DNA from 4 places in the Staphylococcus condimenti genome. Region 3 is predicted to be linked to each of the others. Evidence: riboswitches for the same ligand, from Rfam matches in the RefSeq annotation. Region 3 holds a riboswitch; each other region holds the start of a gene.
The links. A riboswitch is a leader RNA that binds a small molecule or an ion and turns the genes downstream of it on or off. The one in region 3 is predicted to bind S-adenosylmethionine.

Region 1 (7,556 bases), 1.2 Mb from region 3:
GCGTTTGGATAAGAAATTAGACAGCGGTATGAATTACTTTATCACTCAACCTGTTTATACGGTTGAGAAAATCCAAGAAATCGCTGAAAAAACAGCACATTTAGATTCACCGTTCTTTATCGGTATCATGCCGATTACAAGTTACAGGAACGCACAATTTTTACACAATGAAGTACCTGGTATTACTTTGCCAGAAGATGTATTAGAGCAATTTGAAGCAGTTAAAGATGATAAACAAAAAACAAAAGAATTGAGCTTAAAAATTTGTAGAAGGTTAGTAGATGAAGTCACAAAACACTTTAATGGCTTATATCTCATCACACCATTTGAACAAGTAGATTATTCACTAGAACTTGCAACTTATTTTAAAACTAAAACCGAAAGTAATCAGGAGGCAATAATATGACAATTAAAACAGCTAATATCGGATTCCCACGTTTAGGACGCAAAAGAGAATGGAAGAAAGCAATCGAAAGTTACTGGGCAGGCAAAACAAACTATGATGAATTAACAGAAACATTAAACGACTTGCATAAAGAAAATCTTTTATTACAAAAGAACTATAATATCGACAGTGTACCTGTTGGAGATTTCTCATTATATGATCATGTACTTGATACATCTTTATTATTCAACATCATCCCAGAACGTTTCCAAGGTCAAGAAGTCAATGATGACTTACTATTTGATATCGCACGCGGTACAAAAGAACATGTCGCAAGTGCTTTAATCAAATGGTTCAACACAAACTATCACTACATCGTACCTGAATGGGATAATGCACAACCAAAATTGAATCGTAATGTATTACTTGAAAGATTCCAATTTGCACAACAACTTAATGTCCCTGCACACCCTGTGATTTTAGGACCTGTATCATTTGTACAATTATCACGCGGCGGAGATCAATCATTTGAAGAAAAAGTCGAAACTTTACTGCCATTATACAAAGAAGTCTTACAATCATTAGTAGATGCTGGTGCGGAATATATCCAAATTGATGAACCTGTATTAGTTACAGACAATGCGAAAGAGTTAGAAGACATTACACGTCATGTCTACAACTACTTCGAAAAAGCAGGCTTAGCAGACAAATTAGTTATCCAAACTTACTTCGAACATGTAGATTTAGAATTTGTAAACAGCTTACCAGTTAAAGGCTTTGGTTTAGACTTCGTTCATGACCGCGGTGTGAACTTACAACAAATCAGAGACGGTAAATTATCTAAAGATAAAGCATTATATGCAGGTATTATCGATGGCCGTAATGTATGGGCTGCAGATATCGAAGTTAAAAAAGATTTAATTGAAGAATTACAACAATATACAGACGAGTTAGTCATCCAACCGTCTTCTTCTTTACTTCATGTACCAGTTTCTTTAGATGATGAAGTTTTAGATGAAACAATTGAAGAAGGTTTAAGCTTTGCGACTGAAAAACTAGATGAATTAGACGCTTTAAAACGTCTTATCAATAATGGAGATTCAGAGAAATACGATCAACTGAAAGCACAATATGAACATTTCCAAAATCAAGCATTCAAAAATCTTGAATATGACTTTGACAGCGTACGTACACATCGTGAATCAGCATTCCCTGAACGTAAAAAAGTTCAAGATGCACGCTTAAAATTACCTGAGCTGCCAACAACAACAATCGGTTCATTCCCACAAACAAAAGAAGTGCGTAAGAAACGTGCAGATTGGAAAAACCACCGTATCAGCGATGAAGAGTACAACCAATTCTTGCGAGATGAAATTGCACGCTGGATTCAAATCCAAGAAGATATCGGCTTAGATGTCTTTGTACATGGTGAATTCGAACGTAACGACATGGTTGAATTCTTCGGCGAAAGATTACAAGGCTTCTTAGTTACTAAATACGGATGGGTACAATCTTATGGTTCTCGTGCTGTTAAGCCGCCAGTTATCTATGGAGATGTTAAATGGACAAAACCAATCACAGTGGAAGAAACAGCTTATGCACAAAGCTTAACGGACCACCCTGTAAAAGGTATGCTGACAGGTCCAGTTACAATCTTGAACTGGTCATTTGAACGTGTAGATATTCCACGCCAAGAAGTACAAGATCAAATCGCTTTAGCGATTAATGAAGAAGTATTAGCATTAGAAGATGCGGGTATCAAAGTTATTCAAGTAGATGAACCAGCATTACGTGAAGGTTTGCCGCTTCGCAAAGAATATCATGAAGAGTACTTGAAACAAGCATTGCGTTCATTCAGATTAGCAACATCATCAGTGGCAGATGCTACGCAAATCCATACGCATATGTGCTATTCTCAATTCGGCGAAATCATTCATACTATCCACGATTTAGATGCAGATGTTATCTCAATCGAAACGTCTCGAAGCCACGGTGCTTTAATTAAAGACTTTGAGGATATTACGTATGATTTAGGTATCGGATTAGGTGTATATGATATTCACAGTCCACGTATCCCGACTGAAGAAGAAATCACAGTTGCAATCAACCGCGGATTGCAAGAAATCGACCGTTCATTATTCTGGGTAAACCCAGACTGCGGCTTGAAAACACGTAATGAAGACCAAGTAAAAGAAGCATTATCTGTCTTAGTATCAGCCGTTAAAAAATTACGCCAAGAACAAGGCCAAGAAACAGCATAAGCCAAAAGAAATTGAGTTGAGCAGTGCATGATTAGGTCTCTCCTTCCCCTAATCATGCTGCTAAACTCAATAATATGAGATATATCCCGCCGATTTATCTCTTAAAAATCAATCTTTTAAGTATTTATTATTTTTAACAAAAACAACAATGCAGCAGCAGCGAGGTGTTTATGATGAGTTATCCTTTATGGGATCAGCTGAAAACTTTGAAAGAAAATAAATGGGTCGATTTGACGCATACATTTGATTCAAAGAGTCCACATTTCAGCGCATTAGAAGAAGCATATATCGATACGATCAGTACAGTACCTGAAGATGGGTTTTTCGTTCAAAGATGGAGTGTTGCGACACAATATGGCACACATATTGATGCACCTATCCACTTTGTAGAACATAAACGTTATTTACATGAGCTCGATTTAAAAGAACTCGTATTGCCCCTTATCGTGCTTGATTATTCTAAAGAAGTAGCGGAAAATCCTGACTTTCGTCTTACACGTCAAGATTTATTAGAGTGGGAAGACCAGCACGGCCGCATTGAACCCGATTCCTTCGTTGCGTTCCGCAGTGATTGGTCAAAACGCTGGCCGAACGTTGAACAATTTGAGAATAAAGATGCTGAGGGCAATCCTCATGCTCCTGGATGGGCATTAGATGCATTACAATTCTTACTTGAAGAACGCGGTGTTAAATCAGTAGGACATGAAACTTTTGATACAGATGCTTCTGTGGATGTCGCAAAACACGGCGACTTAATCGGAGAGCGTTATGTATTAGGCCAAGATACGTTCCAAATCGAATTATTAACAAATCTTGATCAACTCCCTGAAAGAGGGGCAGTGATTTATACAATCAGCCCTAAACCTGCAGATGCACCTGGGTTCCCTGTCCGTGCATTTGCAATCACTCCAGAAAAGCAGTAATGGACAAGCGATCATCCATTAACTGCAGCCATTATGAGTGAAATGATTAAAATAAACATATCGGCTACATGCCCTGGGTCCACAGGAATTGGGGCATGAATCGCCATTGTTCTTAAACCCGATTAAGAACATTCTTTTCATTATCTGGTATATATCTTCACCCGATAAGGATATATACTGAATTTCATTTATTGCCACTTCCCGATAAACGGCAATAACCTAACTCCTTTTACTAATTATAAAAAGAAGACACTGGATATACGGCAGCACCTCCCACCACCCCGTGTGTGTTGTAGCCGTAAATCCAGTGTTCTATTTTTTTGAAGATTATTTCTAAAATTTATATGTAGTAAAAAAAATGAGAGATGAAACAACTTTTGTTGTCTCGCCTCTCATTTTTTCGTTGTGTTTTTGTAACTTTCAAAGTAGTTTGCACAGTGACTTTAACAGTCGCTGCTTATTTATTGTTAAAGAAGACAATGAAAATAGCCGATTATGCTGAGAACATAATCGACTATTTCAATAAGCCTAAGGTAGAATATGGCTCAGACCATACGCCTAACATTTTTACACTCAGTCTTCTTTACCAGGACGTCTGAGTGTTTTTTATTACACCTATATAATAGCACCTTTTGTAACTTCTTATAATTATAATATGTGGCTAAACCGCCTAAACTGTTTGGTATTAATTTACAGTTATTTTTTATACATAGTGCTAAGTGATTTTAACCGCTTCGCTGCTTCATCTAATTGTTCATCATCTAATGCAAGAGAAACACGTACATAATGATTGCCATTATCGCCAAATGGAATACCTGGCGCAACTAATATAGACCGATCTTGTAATAGGAATTCCACAAATTGTTCTCCAGTATAACCTTCAGGTGTCTTTAACCATAAGAATATACCGCCTGTCATAGGTTCATATGGAATAGCACCTTCATCTAAAATAGCAGTCAAGCGATCTCGACGTTTTCTGAACACTTCACTTTGTTGTTCTAAAAAATCATCATAATTATTTAAAGCAAAAGTAGCCGCATCTTGTAATGCACCGAACATGCCAGCGTGGTGATGTGTATGGTATTTCTTCAATGCTTGAATAACATCTTTATTCCCTACCGCAAATCCGACACGATAACCTGACATATTATATCCTTTAGACAGTGAGTAGACTTCTATCGCTACATCCTTTCCATCTTTTGATTGCAAAATGCTCGGATTTTTATGGTCAAATCCAAAGGCAGCATAGGCAAAATCATGTACGATTTTAGTTTGTGTTCCTTTGAATTTTTGAATCGCTTCATCGAACACTCCTTGTGTTACTGTAGAGCCTGTCGGGTTATTCGGATAAGTTAAATAGATAAGCTTCGTTTGTTTCAAGATATCCTCAGGCACTTTATCCCAATCCGGCTGGTAATTCGGAGGTTCTAACTCTAATGCATAGGGATGCGCATCTGCAAATAAAACGCCCGCCAGATAATCCGTATATCCAGGGTCAGGCAGCAACACATAATCTTCTGGATTTACAATACAGTTCGGTAAGCCTACCAGACCATTTTTAGTACCGTATAAAATACATACTTCATCATCTTTATCTAATTCAACGCCATATTGACGTTGATAAAAATCGACAATCGCTTGTTTGAATGTTTCTTTTCCATGGAACGCTCCATATTTCTGGTTTTCAGGAACACGCAAAGCATCTGCAAATTCATCGACAATTCCTTTAGGCGTTTCCCCATCCGGAATACCTACTGCCATGTTGATGAGAGGAAGCGGTCCATGTTCAATCTTTCTTCCCATTGTTTTTCCAAAATAACTATCTGGTATCTTCGCTAACCTTCTTGACATTACCATTCATAGTCCCCCTTTGTTTTGATAGATACATCATACTTGTTTCAAAAAAAGCTATATGTCACTGTATAAGCAACATATAGCTGACTATGTATATGCACCTATCTTTCAAGTTGTACTTGTTGGATGAAGCACAGTGAGGTCAGTCTAAATAACCTTCTGTTGCTGAAGCTTCATAGGGCCAATTCCCTCTGCTTCTCTTGATAAGTTTGATTAATGTAATTAACGCCTTTCATTGTACTAAAAATTCTGACATTTTTCAATTATAGGACTGACCTATAAAAAAACTCCGCAGCAAATAAACTGCAGAGTTTTATAAATATTATTCAGGTTGGCCTTTAGCATCGAATTTTTCTACCGACCCATCTGAATTAACGATATAAGAACCTGCAAGGTTGCCAGACTTATCTACAAATGAAAAGCCCCACTTGCCATCTTCTAATTGTTCAGGTTCTTTATACGTATAAGTGCTTGTATCTAATTTATGACCCTCGTAGTCTTCCACTTTATCAATCACATTAGCACGTGTTACTGTACCGCCTGAACTTGTGCTCTCTTTTGTGTTGCTTTCAGAAGAAGAAGCAGACTTGCTGCTTGTTCCTACTTCAGGTGTTTCACTAATCGAAATCATATTTACCACTTTAGAAAAGTTTGGATTATCCTTATATTTTTCATACAAGTCTTTAAGGTTATAGATTGCACCGTAATCCAATAATTGTTGATACGTATTTGTTCCTTTTTCAGGCATAATAATGATTTGTGAATCTGTCATAGCCATCATCGTAAGATAGTTGCCTTTTGATTCATATGACTCATAAACATCCATATTAGAAGGCTGTCCTGGTACTTGCCCGTCAAATGTTCTTTGGAATTTAATATTTTGGATTGATTCTTGTACCTTGTTCATACTATCCCATTTCTCATAACTATGGTTTAATAATTCTTCTGCGGAAACGGTTGTTTCTGCATACTTTGAATGTCCCACTGCAAACATTGCTAAAGCAATCTTTTCTTTGTTAGTGAGTTGATTAAAGCTTTTGATATTATCAGATGTTTTCTCTGATCCGGAATTGTCATTTTCGCTATTCTTTTCTGAAAACCCTTCTTTATCGGTTTGCTTTTCAGAAGTTTTGTTTTCTTTATGCTGTGCTTCTTGTTTAGTGTCTTCTTTGCTGTCTGATGATTTATTGTCACTATGTCCGCATCCTGAAAGTAAGAGGGTTAAAGTTGCAGAAGCAGCAAACAAATACTTCAATTTCATCTGTTGTTGTCCTCCTATTCAGGTTGGCCTTTAGCATCAAATTTTTCTACTGATCCATCTGAATGAACAATATATGATCCTGCAAGATTGCCTGATTTATCCACAAATGAGAAGCCCCAGCTTCCATCACTCTTTTGTTCAGGCTCTTTGTACGTATAAGTGCTTGTATCTAAATTATGGCCTTCATAATCCTCTACTTTATCAATCACATTAGCACGTGTTACTTTTTCTCCAGAATCTGAAGAATTGCTTTCACTTTCGCTGTCATTACTTGAGTCACTTTCTTTTGGTGCAGGTTCAGATGATTCTGTAAAAGTTATAAGATTTGCTACTTGTTGGAAATTTTTATCTTTATATTGGTTATAAAGATCTTTAACATCATATAATCCGCCCATATTTACTAGATGTTGATACGGGTTAATCCCTTGTGTGCCTGAAATCAATACTTGTGTATCACTGATACCAACCACTAAAGCAAAAGGCCCTCTTGAATCATATGGAGTAGCGTAAAACTTCATATTTGAAGGTGCATTTGGAATCATATCTGGACTAGCTTTAGGTAAAGAAAGTTGTTGAATTGAACGTTGAGTGTCTCCTCCGTTCCCTTTATGAACATAACTATGATTCAGCAACTCACTAGGAGTGACTGTAAATTCAGCTGATTTAGGTGCATATAATGCCAAAGCGACTTTTTCTTGAGGCGTAAGTTGACTTACAGGTTTAACATTTGAGTTTGATTCTTTTTTCGATTCAGAATTTTCATTAGATTGATTTTTGCTAGTTGAGTTTGATGTTGAATTTGAATTTGATTCTTTTTTCTCAGTTTTTTGATTATCGTCTTTTTTAGTCTTTTCTTCATGCTTAGTATCGTT
Region 2 (7,556 bases), 1.1 Mb from region 3:
TGAGAAGCCGGCAAGTGGGAAGGCACTAGATATTAAAGAAAGCGGTCCGATTTTAGGATTTAACGGGAATGTTTTGGGCACTTCTGATTATCAGGATATTGCAGGTGCGGATATTGTTGTAATTACAGCAGGAGCAGCACGTAAACCTGGTATGAGCCGTGATGATTTGATTCAAATTAATGAAAATGTAATGGCACAAGTGACAGAAGGTATTAAGAAGTATGCACCAGAAAGTAAAATTATCGTTTTAACAAATCCAGTAGATGCAATGACATATGCAGTATATAAATTGTCAGGTTTTCCAAAAGAACGTGTACTTGGCCAATCAGGTGTTTTAGACACAGCACGTTATCGTACATTTGTATCAGAAGCATTGAATGTAGCCCAAACAGATGTAACAGGATTAGTACTTGGCGGTCATGGTGATACAATGGTACCGCTATTAAGCACAACAATGGTTGGAGGCGTGCCATTAAGAGAATTGTTAGTACGAGATAAAATTGACGCAATCGTTGAACGCACGCGTAAAGGTGGTGCAGAAATTGTTGGGTTGTTAGGGAATGGTTCAGCGTATTATGCGCCAGCCGCAGCAATTTATGAAATGGCTGCAGCGATTTTAAATGATGAGAGACGTTTAGTGCCTGCCATTACTTATTTAGATGGTGAATATGGATTTAAAGATATTTGCTTAGGGGTGCCAACAATTTTAGGTGCTAATGGTGTTGAAAAAGTGGTAGAGATCGAGTTGTCAGATGAAGAAGAGCAACAACTGCGTGATTCAGCTGATGCAGTTGAAGATGTTAAATCTGCGTTGAAAAATAAATAATTGTGATATGAAGTGATTTAAGCGAGCTTATTTAAAGCTCGCTTTTTGCTTTTTCAAGTACTTGCTGAACTAATTTTGAATAAAATGTGAATTTTTTAACAAATTCCTGAGAAATACATCTATGTAAACGCATTATTGCTATAATAAAGTTGAAAAAGGTGTATTGCTAAAGAAGGAAACAGTATTGTGAAACACCTGTAAAAGTGGCTTGTTCTTTTGTAAAACACCAGATAAAACTGTTTTTCGTTTTAAAGACGGACAGTATGCTTTAAGGGAGGAAATTGATATGGCAAGAAAGGAAGATACTTCACAAAAAGAAAAGAAAAATAAGAAAGTAAAACCGTTGTGGATTGTAATTAGTTTTGTTGTGCTTATTGCAATTATGTTGATACCGACAGGCAATAGCATACCAGTGATGGCTAAAGTTTCATTGGCAATTCTCGCTTTCGCAGTTATTATGTGGGTGACCGAAGCGGTATCTTATCCTGTTTCATCTACAATGATTGCAGCATTAATGATTTTACTGCTTGGATTTAGTCCAGTACAAAACCTTGCTGAAAAATTAGGTAATCCAAAAGCAAACGGGGCAGTGCTGCATGGTAGTGATATGTTTGGAACTTCTAACGCTTTGAAATTAGCATTTAGCGGTTTTGCTACACCAGCATTAGTACTTGTGGCAGCAGCTTTATTCTTAGCAGCAGCAATGCAAGTGACAAATCTGCATAAACGTCTTGCATTACTTGTTTTATCTATCGTGGGTAATAAAACAAATCGTATTGTAATCGGGGCTATTTTAGTATCTATTGTACTTGCTTTCTTTGTACCGTCAGCAACAGCACGTGCAGGAGCGGTTGTGCCAATTCTGTTGGGTATGATTGCAGCATTCAAAGCTTCAAAAGAAAGTAAGCTTGCAGGTCTATTAATTATTACAGCAGTTCAAGCAGTGTCTATTTGGAATGTAGGAATCAAAACAGCAGCAGCTCAAAATATAGTAGCAATCAACTTTATCAACCAAAGTTTCGGACAGGATGTTTCTTGGGGACAATGGTTTTTATATGCAGCGCCATGGTCCGTACTTATGTCGATTGCATTATACTTTATTATGTTGAAAGTCATGCCGCCAGAACATAAAGAAATTGAAGGCGGTAAACAGCTTATCCGTCAAGAATTGGATAAACTTGGTCCGATTACTTCGCGCGAATGGCGTTTAATCGCAATTTCAGTGTTATTGTTATTCTTTTGGTCAACTGAAAAAATCTTACATCCAATCGATTCATCTTCTATCACACTTGTAGCAATGGCTGTTATGTTGATGCCGAAAATTGGTGTAATGACATGGAAAGAAGTAGAAAATAAGATTCCATGGGGAACAATTATTGTCTTTGGAATTGGTATTTCACTGGGTAATGTATTGTTAAATACTGGCGGAGCGCAGTGGTTGAGTGATAAAACATTCGGCTTGATGGGCTTGCAACACATGCCGTTAGTAGCCACTATCGCACTTATTACATTATTCAATATCCTAATTCATTTAGGATTTGCGAGTGCAACAAGTTTATCATCAGCATTGATTCCAGTCTTTATTTCATTAACAACAACTTTGCATCTAGGCGATCAAAGTATCGGATTTGTGCTTATTCAACAATTCGTTATTAGTTTCGGATTCTTGTTGCCAGTAAGTGCACCGCAAAATATGCTTGCATATGGTACAGGTACATTTACAGTTAAAGACTTCTTAAAATCTGGTGTTCCATTAACTATTGTAGGTTATATTCTTATTGTTATTTTCAGTATGACGTATTGGAAATGGTTGGGACTTATTTAAAAAGTGAAGTTCGGTAAAATAATAAATATTAATTTTTAGTAATATAAGAAGCGCACAGACAGTTAAAAAAACTAGTCTGTGCGCTGTATTGTTTAAAAAACAAAAAAGCAAACATATAACGCTATATATTCAAAGAAAGTCAGTAAATACATATATTTTAACCGTAGTTTTACACCAATTGGAACTTCCCATTTCGGATAATGTTGTTCATAATAAGTGATTTGCAGTAAAAACAACCCTATTCCTAGAGGCAACAACATAAGACCGATACTGACTGGATATGAAAAACCAATTTTACGGATAAGATGTCCGATAATCATTTGAAATAAAACGATAATGGCTAAAAAAATTCCTAGATAGACTGTCATTTTACCATGCGCACTCCTTTAATTAAGATCAAGAATAGGAATTGTAATACTGTCATCAAAAAGATAAAGAATACACCTCGAGTATCAAGCAAAGTCATCACATCACGGAAGATGGATAAGGGCTGGTTGACTAAATAGACTGTGTGCAAGCGTAAAAATCGGCCCATGAAAATGCCTAAACTATTTGTGAAAACCAAGATGATTACAATGAGGTAATTAAACACGGGTTTATCTGTTAAATGCAGCAGTTTCATATAAATAAGTGCATATAAATAAAGTGCAAATAGAACACCTGATACTAAGAATGTAAAATACATCCATTCCGTTGGACGTGCACCATTATAAATGTTGAAACCAAATTGATTGATATGAATGAGATCTGTAACCATATAGAACGTATTTGGAAGTATCAAGATAAAGATTACAGTGAATACAATAAATAATGGCCATTCAAATGTTCTTTTAGGTAAAAATAATGGAAGCAGTAGTGCTAATTCAAAAGGTATATATGCTAAAAAGAGATTCAGTGCCATAAAACCATAAAAATGATTTAAAGGAAAAGTTAATAATAATAACAGCACAAAGAGTATTCTAGCAATATAGCGAGATTGCATAATTGATGCCTTCTTTCTACGATCGTAACGAATAATTTTAAATTTATATTAGTCATATTGTAATTTGGATCATTCAGACTTATTTGTTTATGTTACAGAGTTTTGAACATGATATCAATTTAAAAGGACAGTAAATACCTAACTAAAGTGTTATATAAAAGTGATGGATTTTGAATTTTTAATTTAGGGAATAACACAAGAAATTGCAATATTGCTATAAAATGTATCTATTGAGCGTTAGGGAGACTATGGTGTATAATGGGTAGTCATTAAAAATTTAGGTGCAAATAAGCAATAAAGGAGGACATCATGAGTAAGCAATTAATCACATTATATTTTAATATATTTCTTGTTTTCTTAGGTATCGGATTAGTTGTACCAGTATTACCAGTATATTTAAAAGATCTTGGTTTAAATGGAAGTGATTTAGGAATTCTTGTTGCGGCCTTTGCATTGGCCCAAATGGTTATTTCGCCATTTGGTGGTAACTTAGCAGATAAATTAGGTAAAAAATTAATTATTTGTATTGGGCTCGTTCTTTTTTCCGTTTCGGAATTTATTTTTGCAATGAGCAGCAATTATACTTTATTAATTATTTCAAGAATTATCGGCGGTTTCAGTGCAGGTATGGTAATGCCGGGGGTTACTGGAATGATTGCGGATATTTCTCCTGCTAAAGATAAAGCGAAGAACTTCGGATATATGTCAGCCATTATTAACTCAGGATTCATATTAGGCCCCGGACTTGGCGGTTTTATGGCAGAGTTTTCACACCGTTTACCGTTCTATTTTGCAGGAACTTTAGGTATTGCAGCTTTCATTTGTTCGATCTTTTTTATACATGGTGCAAAACGTCAAACAACAGATGGTTTTACTCACTTTGAACCGCAAGAATTGGCTAAAATCAATGTTAAAGCTTTTATCACACCAGTGATTATTACTTTTGTATTAGCTTTTGGTCTATCAGCGTTTGAAACATTATTCCCGCTTTATACAGCAGATAAAGCGCACTATACACCTAAAGATATTTCAATTTCAATCACTGGAGGCGGAATTTTAGGTGCTGTTTTCCAAATCTTTTTATTTGATAAATTTATGAAATACTTTAAAGAATTGACATTCATACAACTCGCATTATTTTATTCAGCTTTAGTCTTATTCTTTTTAATTATTGCACATAGTTATTGGTCTATCATGCTTATCAGCTTTATTGTATTTATCGGTTTTGATATGATCCGCCCAGCAGTCACTAATTATTTTTCAAACATTGCAGGAAACCGACAAGGTTTGGCTGGTGGGTTGAACTCGACTTTTACCAGCATGGGTAACTTTATTGGACCTTTAGTTGCAGGAATCTTGTATGATTTTAATTTTGAATTTCCATTATACATGTCGATTGCTGTCATGTTATTAGGAATATTTATTATATTTGTTGAGAAAACGATTAGAGAAAAAAATAAACTCAAAAAGGTTGATAATAAGGCTTGAAACATAGATTGTTTCAGCTTTATTATTCACTTTTATTTTTCAGAAAAATTAAAAATTTAATTGACGGTGTTTATTGATAATGATAGGATAAAAATAATTCAATTAATCAAACTCTTATCCAGAGTGGCGGAGGGATGTGCCCGACGAAGCCCAGCAACCATCGTATAACGAAAAGGTGCTAATTCACATTAAGCGAAAGCTTATAAAGATGAGAGAAAGTAATTAAGACTTTCTCTTTTTAAAGGGAAGGTCTTTTTCATCGTGATGTAAGAGTGGATTAAATTGGAGAACTCTTACATAGGATGGTGTCCATAGATATGAAAAAATTAATAAGCGTCTTAACTTTAGTAGTGATTGCATTTACGCTTTCAGCTTGCGGTCAAAGTAATAGTGCAGAGAATAAGAAAATAACAGTGGCAGCTTCTCCTGCTCCTCACGGTGAAGTATTAGAGCATGCGAAAGAAGAAATGAAGAAAAAAGGGTACGACTTAGAAATCAAAGTCGTCAATGATTATAAAGTGCCTAATAAATTGTTGGATAAAGGTGACGTTGATGCTAACTTATTCCAGCACGTACCTTATTTAAACGCAGAGAAAAAATCTCATGGATACAAAATTGAAGAAGTAGGCAAAGTATTTACGACACCAATGGGTGTATATAGTAAAAAATATAAAGACATTAAAGATATCCCAGAAGGTTCTACGATATATGTTTCAAATAACCCTGCCGAAGAAGGACGCTTCTTGTCATTTTTCGTTAACGAAGGTTTAGTGAAACTTAAAAAAGGTGTCAAAATTGAAGATGCTAAATTTGATGACATTGTTGAAAATAAAAAACACCTGAAATTTAATAATCAACAAGGTGCAGAATTCTTACCGAAAACTTATAAAAGCGGAGAAGGTGCAGCTGTGATTATGAACTCTAATTACGCAATGGACAATGGTTTGAAACCTTCTAAAGATGCGATTGTTATGGAAGATAAATCATCGCCGTTCGCGAATATTCTCGCAGTAAAAGAGGGTCATAAAAACGATAAAAATTCCAAGAATTAATTAAAGTCTTGCAATCTAAAGATATGAAAAACTTCATTGAGAAAAAATATGGAAAAGATGTAGTTCCATATGAAGCAAAATAACTGACAACTTGGAGGTAATCAAATGACAAAATTAGGAATTATCGGGACAGGACGTGTAGGCAGTCAAGTATTAACGGACGCACAATATTTAGGAATCTTTTCAGAAATAGTTTTGATAGATACGAATGAAGATTTGGCGAAAGGTGAGGCTCTGGATCATCGTCATTTACAAGGGTTGGGACATACACACCATGTCGATATTTATAGTGGTAACTATCAAGATTTATCAGATGCAGATATCGTAATCGTATCGGCAAGCGCGCCTTCTACGCCAGAGATGGCAGATAGAACGTTATTGACGCGTGCGAATAGTTTAATCGTACATTCAGTTTTTCAACAATTATCTGAGGTTAATCAAGAAGCAGCCATTATTTTGATTTCGAATCCAGTAGATGCTATGACATTGATTGCACAAGAAGCGGGTTACCCAGCACATAAAGTCATTGGAACTGGAACAAATTTAGAGTCGTCGCGTTTTCGTACTTTAATTGCAGATCATTACAATGTGGATCCTAAGAGTGTTGAAGCATTTGTATTAGGTGAACATGGATCCCATGCAGTACCGATTTGGAGTCGAGTTCGTATTGCTGGTATTGAATTGTCTGAATTTGAAACATTAACCAAAAGTACACCGATAGATAAAAAAGCAGTTTCAAAACGCATAGATGAAGTGGCCTTTGAAGTATTCAAGAAGAAAGGCTGGACCAATTCTGCTATTTCAAGATCAGCTGTTCAGTTGGCACAAGCAATTTTATTAGATGAACATACAATTGAACCTGTCAGTGCCTCTGTAAACGGAGAATATGGATTAACAGGTGGAGCGCTCAGCTTATTATCTTTAATTGATAAGAATGGTATCGCAAAACGTTTGCCAATTTCATTGCACCCTGACGAGCTTCAGCAGCTTAAAGATGCACATACATTTATTAAAGAAGCTGTAGAACAAGCGCATAAGGAGATTGAAAATATATCATAAGCAACAAGCTTGTAAGTTTTGTTGAATGTTTGTAACATAAAAGAATTAAAAAACTAGGGAAAATTACGTACTTTACTTTGATAGTTGTGAAGTACGTATTTTATTTTGAACAAAGCGCTTGAATAACAACGATGAAAACAGTTACATAAAAAAGGTATGTCACCATTTCAAAAGTATCGTTTGTGTTACATTTATTACGTATATTACATTTGGTTTAAATAGCATACCACATAAAGATTTGGCATAGTTTCTGTGTTAATATTGTAAACACAATGATAGAACTATGAGGGAAGTAGAATGAAAACAGTTATTTTATGGATTTAT
Region 3 (7,556 bases):
TTATTTTGTTTTAAAGCGAATTACCATCTTAAGTATAAATTCTTTGATAAAATAGAAAATGTAGAGAAACAAGGAGGAAAAAGTGATGGATTTATGGTTAAAAAGAAATGCAGAAAGAGTTCCAGAAAATATTGCACTCGAAGACGGCGACACAAAACTTACATATATGAACGTCTATGAAACCGCGTTGCAATATGCTTATGTGTTGCATCAACTTAATCGAAAACGTATCGCATTTTATATAGATAACCGTCTTGATTCGGCTCTCATTATTTATGGTGCTTGGTTAGCGGGAATTGAGGCAGTAATGATTAATACAAGATTAACGGATAAAGAAATAACTGCACAATTAAAATCCGTAGATACTGATACGATTATCGCAATTCTTCCGTTAAATATAGATGGTTTCAATATTATTTCATGGTCAGAGCTCGAAGCGAAGCGAGGAACTGAAACATATGAAATTCCTATGGATTTAGAACGTATCGCTTCAATTATGTTTACATCAGGCACAACAGGACCACAAAAAGCAGTGCCGCAAACTTTTAATAATCATCTAGCAAGTGCAATCGGATGTAAAGAAAGTTTAGGTTTCGATCAAAATACCAAATGGTTATCTGTATTGCCCATATATCATATCTCAGGTTTGAGCGTCTTATTGCGAAGTATGATTGAAGGTTTTACAGTTAGAATTGTGAATAAATTTGATGCAGATCAAATACTTGAAATTATTAAGGGTGAAAATATTACACACATTTCACTTGTACCGCAAACTTTGAAATGGATGATGGATGCAGGATTAACTGAACCTTGTCATTTAGAAAAAATACTCTTGGGTGGTGCTAAACTTTCTCATGCTTTAATTGAAGAGGCTCTTCAGTATCATTTACCAATTTATAATTCATTTGGTATGACAGAAACTTGTTCACAATTTTTAACAGCTTCTCCTGCCATGTTGAAATTCAATCCAGACACAGTTGGCAAACCGAGCCCAAATGTAGATGTCAAAATCACCAAGCCTAATCATGAAGGCCATGGAGAACTCTTGTTAAAAGGTGATAATGTGATTAATGGATATCTATATCCAAAAAAATTAACAGATACTTTTGAAAATGGTTATTTTAAAACAGGTGATATTGCAAAAATTGATTCAGAAGGCAATGTGATGATTTATGATCGTCGAAAGGATCTAATTATAAGTGGAGGAGAAAATATTTATCCATTTGAAATTGAGAGTGCTGCTAAACGTTATAAAAATGTGAATGATGCGATGTGTATCGGTGTCGAGGATGCAGAGTGGGGACAAGTACCGAAATTGTATTATGTGAGTGAATCTGATATTGATGAAAATAAACTTCAACATTTTTTACAACAAGAATTAGCAAAATATAAAGTGCCGAAAACGTATCAACGCGTAGAAACTTTACCATATACTTCTACTGGGAAGTTAAAGCGCGGTTCAATTGAGGAATAATAAATGAGATTTAAAACGTTAAATTTTTATACTTTTGAAGCTGCTTTTAAAAATTCGATAAAAACACCTAAGACTGAAATGTATACACGAAAAGCATTAATTATTGAAATGGTTGATCAAGAAGGGCGCAGCTACTTTGGTGAATGCAATGCCTTTGAAACAGATTGGTACGATAAAGAAACGATAACATCTGTGCATAACGCATTGAAATCCTGGTTTGATGAAGAAGTATTGGGTAAAGATATTGATGATTTTAATGCAGCCCAAACAATTTTAGATAAATTATCAATGCAACCAGCTGCAAGAAGTACTGCAGCTATGGCACTCTATCAAGCATTTTATAATTTGGAATCATTTTCTGTTGAATATGGTGCGACAGCAAGTGGATTATCTGATAAACAGTTCGAGGTATTACAAAAAACAGAACCCAAAAGGGTTAAGTTGAAATGGTCAGATAATGTAGTTGATGATTTAAAAAAGCTACAGCAATTGCAATCATCTCCACTTCTGGCATTAGATGCTAACGAATCATTGAATCAAGATGATATTCCAAACTTACAAGAAATTAAAAAACGTTTTGATATTTTATACATTGAAGAACCATTTAGAGACTTGAACGATTTGAATGATGTAGAAAAAGAGACAATTCCGTCAATAGCTTTAGATGAAAAAGCGCTAGATATAGATTCAATTCTGCGTTATATTGAAAATTACAATGTAAATACTGTTATATTAAAGCCATTTCGTTTAGGCGGTATTGATCGCATATTGGAAGCTATTATAATATTGCATCAAGAGGATATTAAAGTTGTGATTGGGGGCATGTATGAATATGGCCTGAGTCGTTATTTTACAGCTTATCTAAGCCGATTAGGAGATTATCCTGGTGATATTACGCCGTATGGTTACTATTTTGCAGAAGAATTTACAGAAGAAAACGGTATATTAAATAAAGGGCGCATTGAATTTGCGCCCCCAGTAATCAACAAAAATCAGTTGAAACGTTATTAATGATGGTGATGATGTTCGCAATGCTGATGATTATGGTCCTTTTTTAAAGGTACAGGATCAAAACCGCCTTTATGAAGCGGATGACATTTTGAAATGCGTTTTATACCTAACCATGCACCTTTAATAGGTCCATGTACCTCTATTGCTTCTTTTGTATAATTAGAACAAGTAGGATAGAAACGGCAAGTTGGTGGAGTGAGCGGTGAAATAAAATGCTGATACACCCAAATGATGCCGAGAAAGAGTTTTTTCAAAGTTATCCCTCCAACTCTTAAGAATGAAAGTAAATCCAACTCATAACGATTTATATTTTAGCATATTAATCAAAGGAATGTGATAGAACGTGATTACAAATGATCAATTTAATAATAAGATTGAGATGCATTTTACTGATTCTGATGATCAAGCGAATGGAGAACACGTTCTTGCTATCCCGCTATATCAAGGTAAATATGTATTAACTAACCATAAAAAACGTGGTATTGAATTTCCTGGCGGCAAAATAGAAAAGAATGAAACGAGCGAATGTGCAATCAAAAGAGAATTATTTGAAGAAACAGGTGCAGTTATTCAAGATATGCAATATATAGCCCAATATACTGTTTACCATCCAAGTGGCAAACGATGGTTTACAAAAGATGTGTTTGCGATAAATGTCAAAGCAATTGAAGGCAAACAGGATTATCTTGAAACAAAGGGCCCTGTAGTCGTTCATTCTTTAGATACTATTGATGAAAAAGAAAAGAGCTATTTGCTCACAGATGAAGTGATTTTAAAATGTGCAGAAAGAGTGAATCAACTTGGACTTTATCAATAAAAAACGTATGCCGATCGAGTTAAAGACACATATGGGTGAAGAAGTAACTTATAAAGTGGATCAACTGAATGTCAAAGGACTTATGCTTACCCCTAAACAAGAGGTAAATCGTATAGTTATTTATTTGCGTGGCGGAAAGGGGAAAGTTGGACGCGTTCGTACTGGACGTTTATTGCAATTTTCAGATCCTAATACATTGGTATTCGGCCCTTATTATAGAGGAAATAACGGCAGTGAAGGTAGAGATGAATTTTCTGGAAAAGACCTGCACGATGTGACAAAAGCAATGGATATTTTAAAATCACTCTATCCAAATGCTTACGTTCATGTTGTTGGTTTTTCACGTGGCGGACTACAAGGATTATTAACATTTCAACATTTGCCGGCAAATAGTTATATCATTTGGGGTGGTGTTACAGATTTACATTTAATGTATGAAGAGCGTGTAGATTTACGTGGAATGTTGCGAAGAATGGTAGGGCATCCTAAAAAAGATGAAACAGCTTATCAACAGAGAGAAGCACTGCAATATATTGATTCAAACAGTCCTCCAATACTTATAATACATGGTGGCGAGGATCAACAAGTAGGGATACATCAAGGTTATCACTTAGAAGCATATTTAGAAAAAATCGGTCATAATTATCAAACCTTTTATCAAATGTCAGAAGGGCATATACCTAGACCGAAAGCGTTAAAGGAAGTACTTGAAATAATTCATCAATGGATGGAAAAAATTGAAAATCACAACAGTGTATAAGAAAACCCGGAAAGGATTTGACATCCATTCCGGGTTAAAAACAGGTTTAATTAAGCTTTAAATCCGCCTTTTTCAGCGATTTCTTTGCTGTCATCTCCAAATTTTTTGAAGTTTTCTACGAAACGAGAAATTAAGTCTTGGGCTTGTTCACGATAAGCATCTTGGTTACTCCAAGCGTTAATTGGTTGCAAGATAGATTTCGGAACATCTTTAATGTCTTTAGGAACATTCAATCCGAATACTTCATCTTGTTCGAATTCAGCATTTTTTAATTCGCCTTTAATCGCTGCATCTACCATACGACGAGTATATTTTAAGCTGATACGACGACCAACGCCGTATTTACCACCAGTCCAACCAGTGTTAACTAAATATACTTCAACTTCATGCTTATCAATTAGTTCACCAAGCAATTCAGCATATCTCTTTGGATTTAATGGCAAGAATGGTGCACCGAAACATGTAGAGAATGAAGGTACGGGTTCTGTAATACCGCGTTCTGTACCAGCTAATTTTGAAGTGAATCCACTTAAGAAATGATATAATGCTTGTTCTTTAGTTAATTTTGAGATTGGAGGCAATACTCCGAATGCATCTGCAGTTAAGAATACAATTGTATTAGGATGTGCAGCTTTTGAAGGTTTTGCAATGTTATCGATATAATCAATCGGATATGCTGCACGTGTATTTTCTGTATATTTATTGTCATCGAAGTCGACATTTCCATCTTCTTCAACAACTACGTTTTCTAAAATTGTACCGTAACGGATGGCATCATAAATTTGAGGTTCTTTTTCTTTTGAAAGATTGATTGCTTTAGCATAGCAGCCGCCTTCAATGTTGAAAATACCATTTTTATTCCAACCATGTTCATCATCACCGATTAATTTACGATCTGGTGCTGCAGATAAAGTAGTTTTACCTGTACCTGATAAACCGAAGAATAAAGCTACATCGCCTTTTTCACCTACGTTAGCAGAGCAGTGCATACTCATAATATCTTGTTGAGGTAATAAGTAGTTCATTACTGAGAAGATACCTTTTTTCATTTCACCGGCATATTCAGTTCCCCCAATAAGAATGATACGGTGTTTGAATGAGATAATTACGAATGTTTCAGAAGCGGTTCCATCTTCTTCAGGATTAGCTTTGAAGTGTGGAGCTGAAACAATTGTGAAGTTTGGTTTGATTTTTTCTGCTTCATCTTTTGAACCAGGACGAATAAACATATTATGTGCAAATAAGTTATGCCAAGCCATTTCGTTTACTACTGTCAAACGCAGTTGTGTATCTTGGTCGCTTCCTGCATAACCATTAAAAACATAAAGTTCATCTTTTTGATCTAAGTAATCTAAAACTTTATCGTAAAGTCTTAAGAACTTTTCTTCTTCAATTGGTTGGTTGACTGAACCCCAATCAATTGCATCTCTATAGGAAGGTTCGTTTACAATAAATTTATCTTTAGGAGAGCGTCCTGTATATTGACCAGTCAATTGGTTAATTGCTCCTAATTCTGTCAATTCGCCTTCATTATTGTCTAAAATCTTGTTGTAAAGTTGCGTTTTTGTTAGTTGAAATAGTGATGATGGTTTCTCAATCAAGTGATTCAACTTTTGTAAATTTGTTTGTGCATCTACTGCCATTTTAAAAAACCCCTCCAGCGCGTAAGTAATATAATAAATTGTAAGCCTTTACATTTTCATAGTATAACATAATATTGCCATTATTCCACAATGGATTTGTGAAATTCAATTCGTGTAATTGACAATTTAATTTTGTTTGGGTAGTATTATTTGTAACGGATTCTCTTATCCTGAGTGGCGGAGGGACATGGACCCAACGAAGCCCAGCAACCTCTTCTTAATGGAGAAAGGTGCCAAACCGTTTGCAAATGTCAGATAAAGACGTTTGAACGATAAGAGCGAAAGGACGTCAAAGGGCTTTCTCTCTATGTTTATAGTGGAAAGCCCTTTTTAATTTGAGCTCATAGATAGAGAATTTTCGTAATTAAAAATCAAAAGGAGTCAGTTATGTCGAATAATAGAAGATTATTTACGTCAGAATCTGTTACAGAAGGACATCCTGATAAAATAGCAGACCAAATTTCAGATGCTATTTTGGATGAATTATTGAAGAAAGATCCGAATGCCAGAGTTGCATGCGAAACAGTAGTCACTACGGGAATGGCTATGATTGTCGGGGAAATTTCTACAGCGACTTATGTTGATTTTCCAAAAGTAGTAAGAGATACAGTTGAGGAAATCGGCTATACGCGAGCTAAATATGGTTATGACAGCCAAACAATGGCAGTTATGTCAGCAATTGATGAACAATCACCTGATATCGCACAAGCGGTAGATCGTGCTTTAGAATATAGAAATGAAATCAGTGAGGAAGAAATCGAAGCTACTGGTGCAGGAGATCAAGGTTTAATGTTCGGTTATGCGACAAATGAAACAGATACGTATATGCCGACACCGATTTACTTTTCACATCAATTAGCAAAACGATTATCAGATGTACGTAAAGACGGGACTTTAAAATACTTGCGTCCAGATGGCAAAGTACAAGTTACAGTTGAATATGATGGAAATGATAAACCAGCACGTATTGATACAATAGTTATTTCAACACAACATGCTGAAGATGTAACACTTGATCAAATTCAAGAAGATATCCGCAAGCATGTGATTGACCCAATTGTACCAGCATCATTATTAGATGATGAAACTAAATTCTTTATTAATCCGACAGGCCGTTTTGTTATTGGCGGACCACAAGGTGATGCTGGATTAACAGGCCGTAAAATTATTGTAGATACTTATGGCGGTTTTGCACGTCATGGCGGTGGATGCTTCAGTGGTAAAGATCCAACAAAAGTAGACCGTTCAGCAGCTTATGCAGCACGCTATGTAGCAAAAAATATTGTAGCAGCAGGGCTTGCAGATAAATGCGAAGTTCAACTTGCTTATGCTATCGGTGTAGCAGAGCCTGTTTCAATTTCAATTGATACTTTCGGCACTGGTAAAGTTTCTGAAAGTAAATTGGTCGAAGCTGTGCGTGATAACTTTGATTTACGTCCAGCTGGTATTATCAAAATGTTAGATTTAAAACGTCCTATTTATAAACAAACTGCAGCTTATGGTCACTTTGGCCGTACAGACGTTGCATTGCCTTGGGAACGTGTGGACAAAGTGGATTTATTGAAAGAAGCGGTCCAAGCATAATTTCTGCAATTTTTAAATGAAATTCAGGATTATTATCGATAGAATCGAAACTTTCCTTTATAATGATATTTAAGACAAGTAAAGGAGCGGAATATGTATGGGACCATTGGAAATTGGTTTAGTTGCAGCGATAGTAATAGCTGTTATTTTCTTAATATTATTCTTAACTGCATTAAGCAGCAAAAAGAAAGCACAACAACAAGCAGAAGAACAATATGAAGCGAAAGAAAAAAGCTTGAAAGATAATTACGAAGATGAGCTTGAAAA
Region 4 (7,556 bases), 830 kb from region 3:
GAAATGTTTAAAATTCTTATTAAGTTTATTTAATCTCTTTTTTAAAAGGTCAGTTACTTTTACATTCATGATTCTTCATTCCCCCATAAAATAGCATTATTTTTTCTTGGTTTAATAACTTATACCCTAATTAGAGTATTATAATATTAAGATTTTATCGTATTTAACCTTATTGATATCCAAGGGAATGTTATTCTTAAAATTTCACTTAAGCTATTTCTAATTGAAACCCTTGAAAAACCATTTTTAAAGAAACAGTTAGATAAATAAGCTTGATAATATTAAAGTTCAAAATGTGCAATAGTTGATTAGATACTGCTATTACAAATAATAAAAAGCAAACAACTATTTGTGCAGTCTCCAGATTTACATTCAGAGACATCATAATGTAACGTCAATTGACACACTAAGACATCTCATTAACTGATGATTTATCATATTGTAAATACTTCATCACTTCTGTATAAACTGATTCAGTAATCGCATGCTGAGGATTTCGGTAATATTGAGTGCTTAAAATAAATTCTCTAGGCGTCATATGGTAGGTCTCTTTGAACCTCTTTAAAAAGGCACGCTGACTTGGAAAACCGAACTCCTCCCAAATGCCATTATCCTCTCCTCTTACTATTAGGTATTCAGCTAAATTGCATAATCTTACATTTGTAAGGTACTCTGTAAAAGTCACATTCATCTCTTCCTTGAATTTTCTAGAAATAAAGCTTTCATTATAGAAGAGTTCTCTAGCGACCACGCACAATTTAAGAGGTTCTTTATAATTATCGTTGATATATTCAATAATTTCATTGATTGTTTTGCTTAAAGTAGGACGGAACAAATAGTTATCGAAGATTTCTAAATAGACACGCAGATAGTTCAACATCTTAATAAAACAAATATCCGCTTCCAAATAATTTTTTTCATACATATTTCTAATTATATTCATAAATGAGTCTTTAATATGATGATGAATCTCAAAATTATTTTCAGTATTCAAGGTGTTCTTCATGTAATATTTTTCAAAGTAATTTTTATGAATTGCTAAATAGATAATACAGCCCTTATTAACCTCTATTTCCAAAGGTATCTTATCTGGTTTTTGAATAAAAAATTCTCCAGTTTTATAGATAAGTGTCTTTCCTTTTCTCAGCATCTTTACATTACCTGAAAGCACGAAATACACATGTACATAATCTTCATCCTTGGTTAAATCTAACTTGCAAATTGATGATTTAATAATACTGTAGCTATAATTCATTGAGGTCCCCCCTGATATCATTTTATAAATATTTAGGTAAAAAATTAGAAAGAAAATATAAAGTGGTCAAACGAAGAATGGTTGTGGCAAAATGAGAATTCAAAGTATTCAAAAAATGGATTGGTTTTATATCTAATCACATGATTCATTCGAAAAACTAATCCCGAATCTCTCACTTTTCATTATTATAATATACTATTTTCTCAAAAAATAAAATACTTTTTAACAAATGGGAGACTCTAACTGTTTTTAATGCATACAGTATACAATAAAAAATTCTGTAGCATTATATAAAAAGCAAAAAAATCGCACTCTTATTTGAGTGCGACCTAATAAAATAGTAATGCTTTAATTCTCTTCGTCTTTATGATCAATCCATTCAAGCATTAAATCGATATGACGGCCTTTAGGTTCAAGACATTGCATATGCCCTAGATGCGCGAACGCATATAAATCAATTGTGTTTTCTTCATTTTGAGACACATATGCTAAGGTAGACTCTACTTTCACACCGCTATCATTAAAACCTTGAATGATTAAAGTTTTTGTTTTTAATGGTAAACGTGACATTGGAGATGCTGCTTCAAGTGCTGCTCCTGTGATATCACCAAAATATTCCTCTACTGCATTTCTTCCTAGTCCTTGTTCTTTTGTGTACGGCACATCAGTTACAGGTGCCATCGCAATAACGCGATCAGCTTCATCTGCATTATTCAAGACTAATTGGCCGCCTACAGAGTGACCGATTAAAATAATTTCTTGATTATCAACAAATCTAGATGATTTGAAAGCTTGAAGTGCTTTTTTAGTATCCTCTTCAGGTATCGGCCAAGCATGTTCTCCCCGTCGATATTCAACGTTCGCAACATTATATCCTTCTTTTGTCAGCATTTCTATTAACTTATCATTTAATGAGCGGTCATATTGTTGTCTCCAGTAACCGCCATGAATTAATACGAGCCATTTATCATCATGTTCAGCTAGTGTATCTGGTGCTGGATAAATATCAATTAATTGTTCTTCATGGTCTCCATAATATAATTCTTCCATCATAGTAGCACTCCTAAATTGGTAGTTTTGACATAACATTAAATAATTACCCGATTTATAAAGCTGGCAACCGTAACCCATTTTTTGTCTTGTATTAACTTTTTGAAATACATTCAAAGTTTTTGATTTTTTTATTAAAAACTTGTTGACGGGTAGGTCATCTTCTTATATAATAAATCTTGTGTTAAATATTGCATGGAGAAATACCCAAGTCCGGCTGAAGGGATCGGTCTTGAAAACCGACAGGGGCTTAACGGCTCGCGGGGGTTCGAATCCCTCTTTCTCCGCTACTAAAAAGCTTCGATTCAGAATACTGAGTCGAAGCTTTTTTATGTTTTAAACTATTTCACTAAGCTCTTAAATCTTCAAAACTTGTGCTTGCTATATTAAAAAACGGTCATCCCTATCTCTAGGAATGGCCGTTTAAACTTTTACTTTATTTTAAGCTGTCTGTAATTTCTTTAATTTCTTTTTGTGACAAGTCAACGATTTTTTCACCGTCTTTAGTGTCTTCTTTCAATGCTTTTCTTGCTTCTTTAGAATGATACAACTCAGCAACTTTTTTATATGTTTTGTTATCTTTGTCTTTATCATTTACAGCAATAAGGTTGATGTAAGGTTTAGAAGTATTTGTATCATCTTTTTCCAAGAAGATTGGGTCTTTTTTAGGATCTAATCCTGATTTTGACGCAACACCGTTATTAATAACTGCGATATCTACGTCATCTAAAGAACGTGCTGTTTGTTGTGCATCAACTGCTTTAATATCTAAATCTTTTTTGTTTTCAACGATATCTTTTTTGCTGCCTTTCAAACCGAAGTCTTTAGAAAGTTTGATATAACCTGCATTTTCCAATAATTTCAATGCGCGTGCTTGGTTGGAAACATCATTAGGAATAACAACTTTAGCCCCTTTTTTCAAGTCTTTAATATCTTTGACTTTCTTAGAATAAATACCTAATGGTGCAAAAACAGTTGTACGGATTGGTGTGATATGTGTGCCTTTGTTTGCTTTTTCATACTCATGTAAGAATGCGAAGTGTTGGAATGCGTTCATGTCGATATCCCCATCGTTTAGCGCCTTGTTCGGTACGTTGTAATCAGAGAATTTCTTGATTTCAACGTTGATTCCATCTTTTTTCGCAAGTTCTTTTACTTTATCCCATACTTTTGTGTCATCTGATGCTACCCCTACTGTTACTGTTTTATCATCTTTCTTATTGCCACCGCATGCAGCAAGTACAACAACTAACGCCATTAACAATACTAATATTTTTTTCATATCCTAAATACCCCTTTGTTTGATTAGTTTCTGCGAATTTTCTTAGCCAATACATTCCCGAGAGATTGAATCAGCTGAACCATAATAACTAAGATAACCACTGTGATAATGATGACGATTGTATCAAAACGTTGGTAACCATAAGCTAAAGCCAAGTCACCGATACCGCCACCGCCAACTGCACCAGCCATAGCTGTTGAACCGATTAAACCAATAATTGCAGTTGTAATCGCTAAAATTAATGAACCTAAAGCTTCCGGCATTAAAAAGTAACGAATGATTTGGAAAGGTGAAGCACCCATGGCGTGTGCTGCCTCAATTACACCTGAATCCACTTCTAACAGTGAGTTTTCAACTAAACGTGCAATGTAAGGTGCCACATATACAGTTAAAGGTACAATCGCTGCTGCTGTCCCGATGGATGTTCCAACAATTAATTTTGTGAATGGCACAATCGCAATTAACAAAATAATGAATGGAATTGAACGGAAAATATTAATAATCGGATTCAAAATATGGTAAACTGCGACATTTTCCCATATTCCGTTTTTCTTAGTTACAACAAGCAGTATGCCTAGCGGAATTCCGATTAATGCACCAATTACTAATGATATCGAAACCATCAATAATGTTTGATAGAGTGCTTCCCATAATTGCGATGAATCTAATGATGAACCTAGCATATTATCCAACCTCCTCATATTCGATATGATGTTGTTTCAAATAATCATATGCGCGTTGTTTTTCTTCATCAGAACCTTTAATACGCAATGTTAGATAACCAACTGAAGTATCTTGAATATCAGACATAGAAGCGTAAATCACATTAACATCTAGATTGAATGTTTTAATCAATGTCTGGATAACTGACAAACCTAATTGCGAGCCTTCCATGTACACTTTCACATCTTGATAATTTTCATCTGTCGGCAACTGATGTATCATTTTTTCACTGATATCAGTACTGATAACAGTTGAAACAAAGTTCTTAGCTGTTTTAGTTTTCGGATGACTGAATACATCTAACACTGTTCCTTTTTCAATCACACGCCCTTGTTCCATCACAGCAACCTTGTCACAAATTTTTTGAATAACACTCATTTCATGCGTTATTAATAAAATTGTGACTTCGAATGTTTCATTGACGCGTTTTAAAAGTTGTAAGATAGAATCAGTTGTTGCCGGGTCTAAGGCACTTGTTGCTTCATCACATAATAAAATTTTAGGATCTGTCACGAGTGCACGTGCAATTGCCACCCTTTGTTTTTGACCACCTGAAAGTTCGTTCGGATATTGTGAACCTTTATCTCCAAGACCCACGAAATCAAGCATTTCCTCTACTTTCTCTTTTATGTATTTTTTGTCCTTGCCTTCAAGAATAAGCGGCATTGCCACGTTGCTGAATACCGTTTTTGAATTTAACAAGTTGAAGTGTTGGAATATCATGCCAATATTCTTTTTGACTTTGCGTAGTGCTTTCTTGCTATATTGATCTATTCGATGTCCATCGACGATAACTTCTCCAGACGTTACATCTTCAAGCTTATTCACCATTCTGATCAATGTACTTTTACCTGCGCCGCTATAGCCGATTACACCATAGATTTCTTGGCGTTCTACGGTAAAACTGACATCTTTCAAAGCTTGAATTTCTGTTGAGCGCTTATGGAATGTTTTTATGACATCCTTGAACTCAATCATTGATTAGCCCCCTCTGATAATTTGAAATAAATGAATTTTGCCTCTATTTAGATTTTTATTTTGAAAAATAAAAATTCCGGGGACAATGAAACAAGTCCTCGGAATAATATATCGGCTCGTCTCATCTTCACAGCTCCGCTGTAGGAATTGGCACAGTAATCATTTTTATCGCTGATCCTGCTGCCGAGGTTTCGTAGGGCCTGTCCCTCCACCTCTCTGGATAAGAGTTTATGTATTCAATTCATTTATTTATATTCCATATATTACATTACTGAGTGAAAAAGTCAACATTAATTTTTAGAAAATTGTTAATTTCAACTTAATTCTAAACACTAGAGCGGTAAGCGTTTGCAAGTTTTCAACACAATGATAAATCTACTCAAAATCAGTTCATTTACTATTTTTATTCTTTTCCATTTTTTCAAAAATAAAATTGATTAATAATGTTAAAACAAAAGCAACTATTACGCTGATAACAAGTTCGAAAAGAAAACTCACCCAACTATTTGTTGTAAAGAAATTCTGTATTATAAACCCTACTCCAAATACTAATATCAAAGTAATTGTAAATCTGACTTCTGCTGACACTTTCATCCATTCTCGCTCCTTTGCCTATTCTACGTTCACCTTATCACCTTAGAATACAATTTAAAAATCGTTTCAATAAAGAGAAATGAATGGAGATAAAAAAATTTAAAAGCTTAATTTGAAATTCAAGTTGCGTTAATAGCCTTCTCTGTCATAGTACTTATAATCACGTATTATTGCTTTTTCGTTTGATATTATTAGTAAATCCATTGTTTAAAATCACTTATTTAATTAATCTTAATTTCAAAAATCCTCATAAATTTTATTTTAAATTAATATTCACATTACAGAAATTTTGTGATAGGATGATTTTAATAGTTAAACAGATGACTATTCACTTTCTTTTCAAAGGAGATGATGGTGCTATACAAATTCCACAAAGACACCCTATTTTCTATCCCCAGTCCATTAAACATCTTTTTATCGAAACAAAAACATTTTCATTTCACACACTAAACTTCTTCTGGAGACCATCTTCATCTTAAAATGCACTTTCTAATTTCAAAGCGTAACTTATAGCTCCAACCTCACATATTTACTCATCGTAACAAAAGACATTCTACAACTTATACTTCGTATCATGTCACTTTCAAATTATTTAAATTAACACAAAACAGAATACTAGGAGAACAACAAATGAGAAAAAGAAAAAACCACTTTGATTTTCTACCAAACATCCGTAACAAATATTCAATCAGAAAATTTTCTGTAGGGACAGCCTCCATTATTGTGAGCAGCTTATTCTTTTTAGGCTATTCTCATGAGGCAAGTGCAAGCACTGAAAATATAAATCCTGATACAACTGTGTTATCCTCGGATCACCAAACTTCAGATTCTGCACCTCAAAATGCGCAACCTGCACAAGGTTCTATTGAAGAAACACCAAAAACAGCAACCGCAGATGAAAAAAATCCAAACCTTACATCCGCTAACTTAAATGCTACTGGAACAACAACTAATCCCACTCAGAATTCAAATACCATCCAAGAAGACAAAACAGATACTTCAAATAAAGTTGAAAACTCATCAGACAACCCAGATAACGCTTTAAAAACAATTGATTCAACAAAACCTGCTGTACCTGCTCAAGATAATACTCAACCAAAACCTCAAAAAGAAGTAACTGCAGACACAAACAACACTGAATCATCAACAATACAAGAACAAGATACGCATCAAAACGTTGAAGCAGATAACAATCAATCCCAATCATCTAATGAAGCTGCTATAAACAATCCCGCTCCAAAACCTGATGTCACTGTTTCAACTCCCCAACCTCAAACACCTGACTTAACTTCTCAATCATCAAAACTTTCAACTTCCAGCACAAATGCAACAGATGAAATGATTGGACCAGATCCAACAATACAAACTAATGTCAACAAAGCTTCTGATCTTCCTGCTTTATCAAAAGAACAAGTCAATAATATCAATCATCAAATTACATGGTTAGATTTTTCAGATACAAATGCTATTTCAAATTACGGACAAAGCGATACGGGACAAATGGCACTGCAAGTCGGTACAAAATACGAAAAAGAAATTATGCCAGGTCTTGTGGTAACAGCTACAGTTAAATCTTTACAACCTTTTGAATCAACACCGATTTATGAACGTCGTGCTGAAGGAGATGCTGATTCTGGTTATAACCCGAAAGCTACTAATATTGTCAGAAAAGAT

Region 1: it holds a riboswitch for S-adenosylmethionine, as region 3 does, so the genes downstream of both, A4G25_RS07775 (aminotransferase class I/II-fold pyridoxal phosphate-dependent enzyme) here and metK (methionine adenosyltransferase) in region 3, are expected to answer to the same signal.
Region 2: it holds a riboswitch for S-adenosylmethionine, as region 3 does, so the genes downstream of both, A4G25_RS05970 (MetQ/NlpA family ABC transporter substrate-binding protein) here and metK (methionine adenosyltransferase) in region 3, are expected to answer to the same signal.
Region 4: it holds a riboswitch for S-adenosylmethionine, as region 3 does, so the genes downstream of both, A4G25_RS09250 (methionine ABC transporter ATP-binding protein) here and metK (methionine adenosyltransferase) in region 3, are expected to answer to the same signal.

Annotation. Positions count from the first base shown of each region.
Region 1 covers NZ_CP015114.1:1,540,747-1,548,302, forward strand. Annotated here, with positions in the region: gene A4G25_RS07760 (bifunctional homocysteine S-methyltransferase/methylenetetrahydrofolate reductase) at 1-406, shown strand, start outside; gene metE (5-methyltetrahydropteroyltriglutamate--homocysteine S-methyltransferase) at 403-2,646, shown strand; gene A4G25_RS07770 (cyclase family protein) at 2,817-3,569, shown strand; gene A4G25_RS07775 (aminotransferase class I/II-fold pyridoxal phosphate-dependent enzyme) at 4,266-5,426, opposite strand; SAM riboswitch class I at 5,522-5,633, opposite strand; gene A4G25_RS07780 (hypothetical protein) at 5,746-6,684, opposite strand; gene A4G25_RS07785 (hypothetical protein) at 6,699-7,556, opposite strand, start outside.
Region 2 covers NZ_CP015114.1:1,180,847-1,188,402, reverse strand. Annotated here, with positions in the region: gene mdh (malate dehydrogenase) at 1-826, shown strand, start outside; gene A4G25_RS05990 (SLC13 family permease) at 1,113-2,651, shown strand; gene A4G25_RS05985 (hypothetical protein) at 2,744-3,019, opposite strand; gene A4G25_RS05980 (DUF1361 domain-containing protein) at 3,016-3,633, opposite strand; gene norA (multidrug efflux MFS transporter NorA) at 3,943-5,121, shown strand; SAM riboswitch class I at 5,233-5,336, shown strand; partial or broken gene A4G25_RS05970 (MetQ/NlpA family ABC transporter substrate-binding protein) at 5,439-6,256, shown strand; gene A4G25_RS05965 (lactate/malate family dehydrogenase) at 6,279-7,232, shown strand; gene A4G25_RS05960 (hypothetical protein) at 7,530-7,556, shown strand, end outside.
Region 3 covers NZ_CP015114.1:81,732-89,287, forward strand. Annotated here, with positions in the region: gene menE (o-succinylbenzoate--CoA ligase) at 86-1,474, shown strand; gene menC (o-succinylbenzoate synthase) at 1,478-2,485, shown strand; gene yidD (membrane protein insertion efficiency factor YidD) at 2,482-2,739, opposite strand; gene ytkD (RNA deprotection pyrophosphohydrolase) at 2,829-3,302, shown strand; gene A4G25_RS00575 (alpha/beta hydrolase family protein) at 3,286-4,062, shown strand; gene pckA (phosphoenolpyruvate carboxykinase (ATP)) at 4,113-5,705, opposite strand; SAM riboswitch class I at 5,868-5,984, shown strand; gene metK (methionine adenosyltransferase) at 6,093-7,289, shown strand; gene A4G25_RS00590 (NERD domain-containing protein) at 7,387-7,556, shown strand, end outside.
Region 4 covers NZ_CP015114.1:1,914,955-1,922,510, reverse strand. Annotated here, with positions in the region: gene A4G25_RS09280 (hypothetical protein) at 1-69, opposite strand, end outside; gene A4G25_RS09275 (helix-turn-helix transcriptional regulator) at 407-1,255, opposite strand; gene A4G25_RS09270 (alpha/beta hydrolase family protein) at 1,604-2,308, opposite strand; tRNA gene A4G25_RS09265 (tRNA-Ser) at 2,503-2,592, shown strand; gene gmpC (dipeptide ABC transporter glycylmethionine-binding lipoprotein) at 2,742-3,587, opposite strand; gene A4G25_RS09255 (methionine ABC transporter permease) at 3,611-4,270, opposite strand; gene A4G25_RS09250 (methionine ABC transporter ATP-binding protein) at 4,272-5,288, opposite strand; SAM riboswitch class I at 5,407-5,515, opposite strand; gene A4G25_RS09245 (hypothetical protein) at 5,679-5,882, opposite strand; gene A4G25_RS09240 (YSIRK-type signal peptide-containing protein) at 6,513-7,556, shown strand, end outside.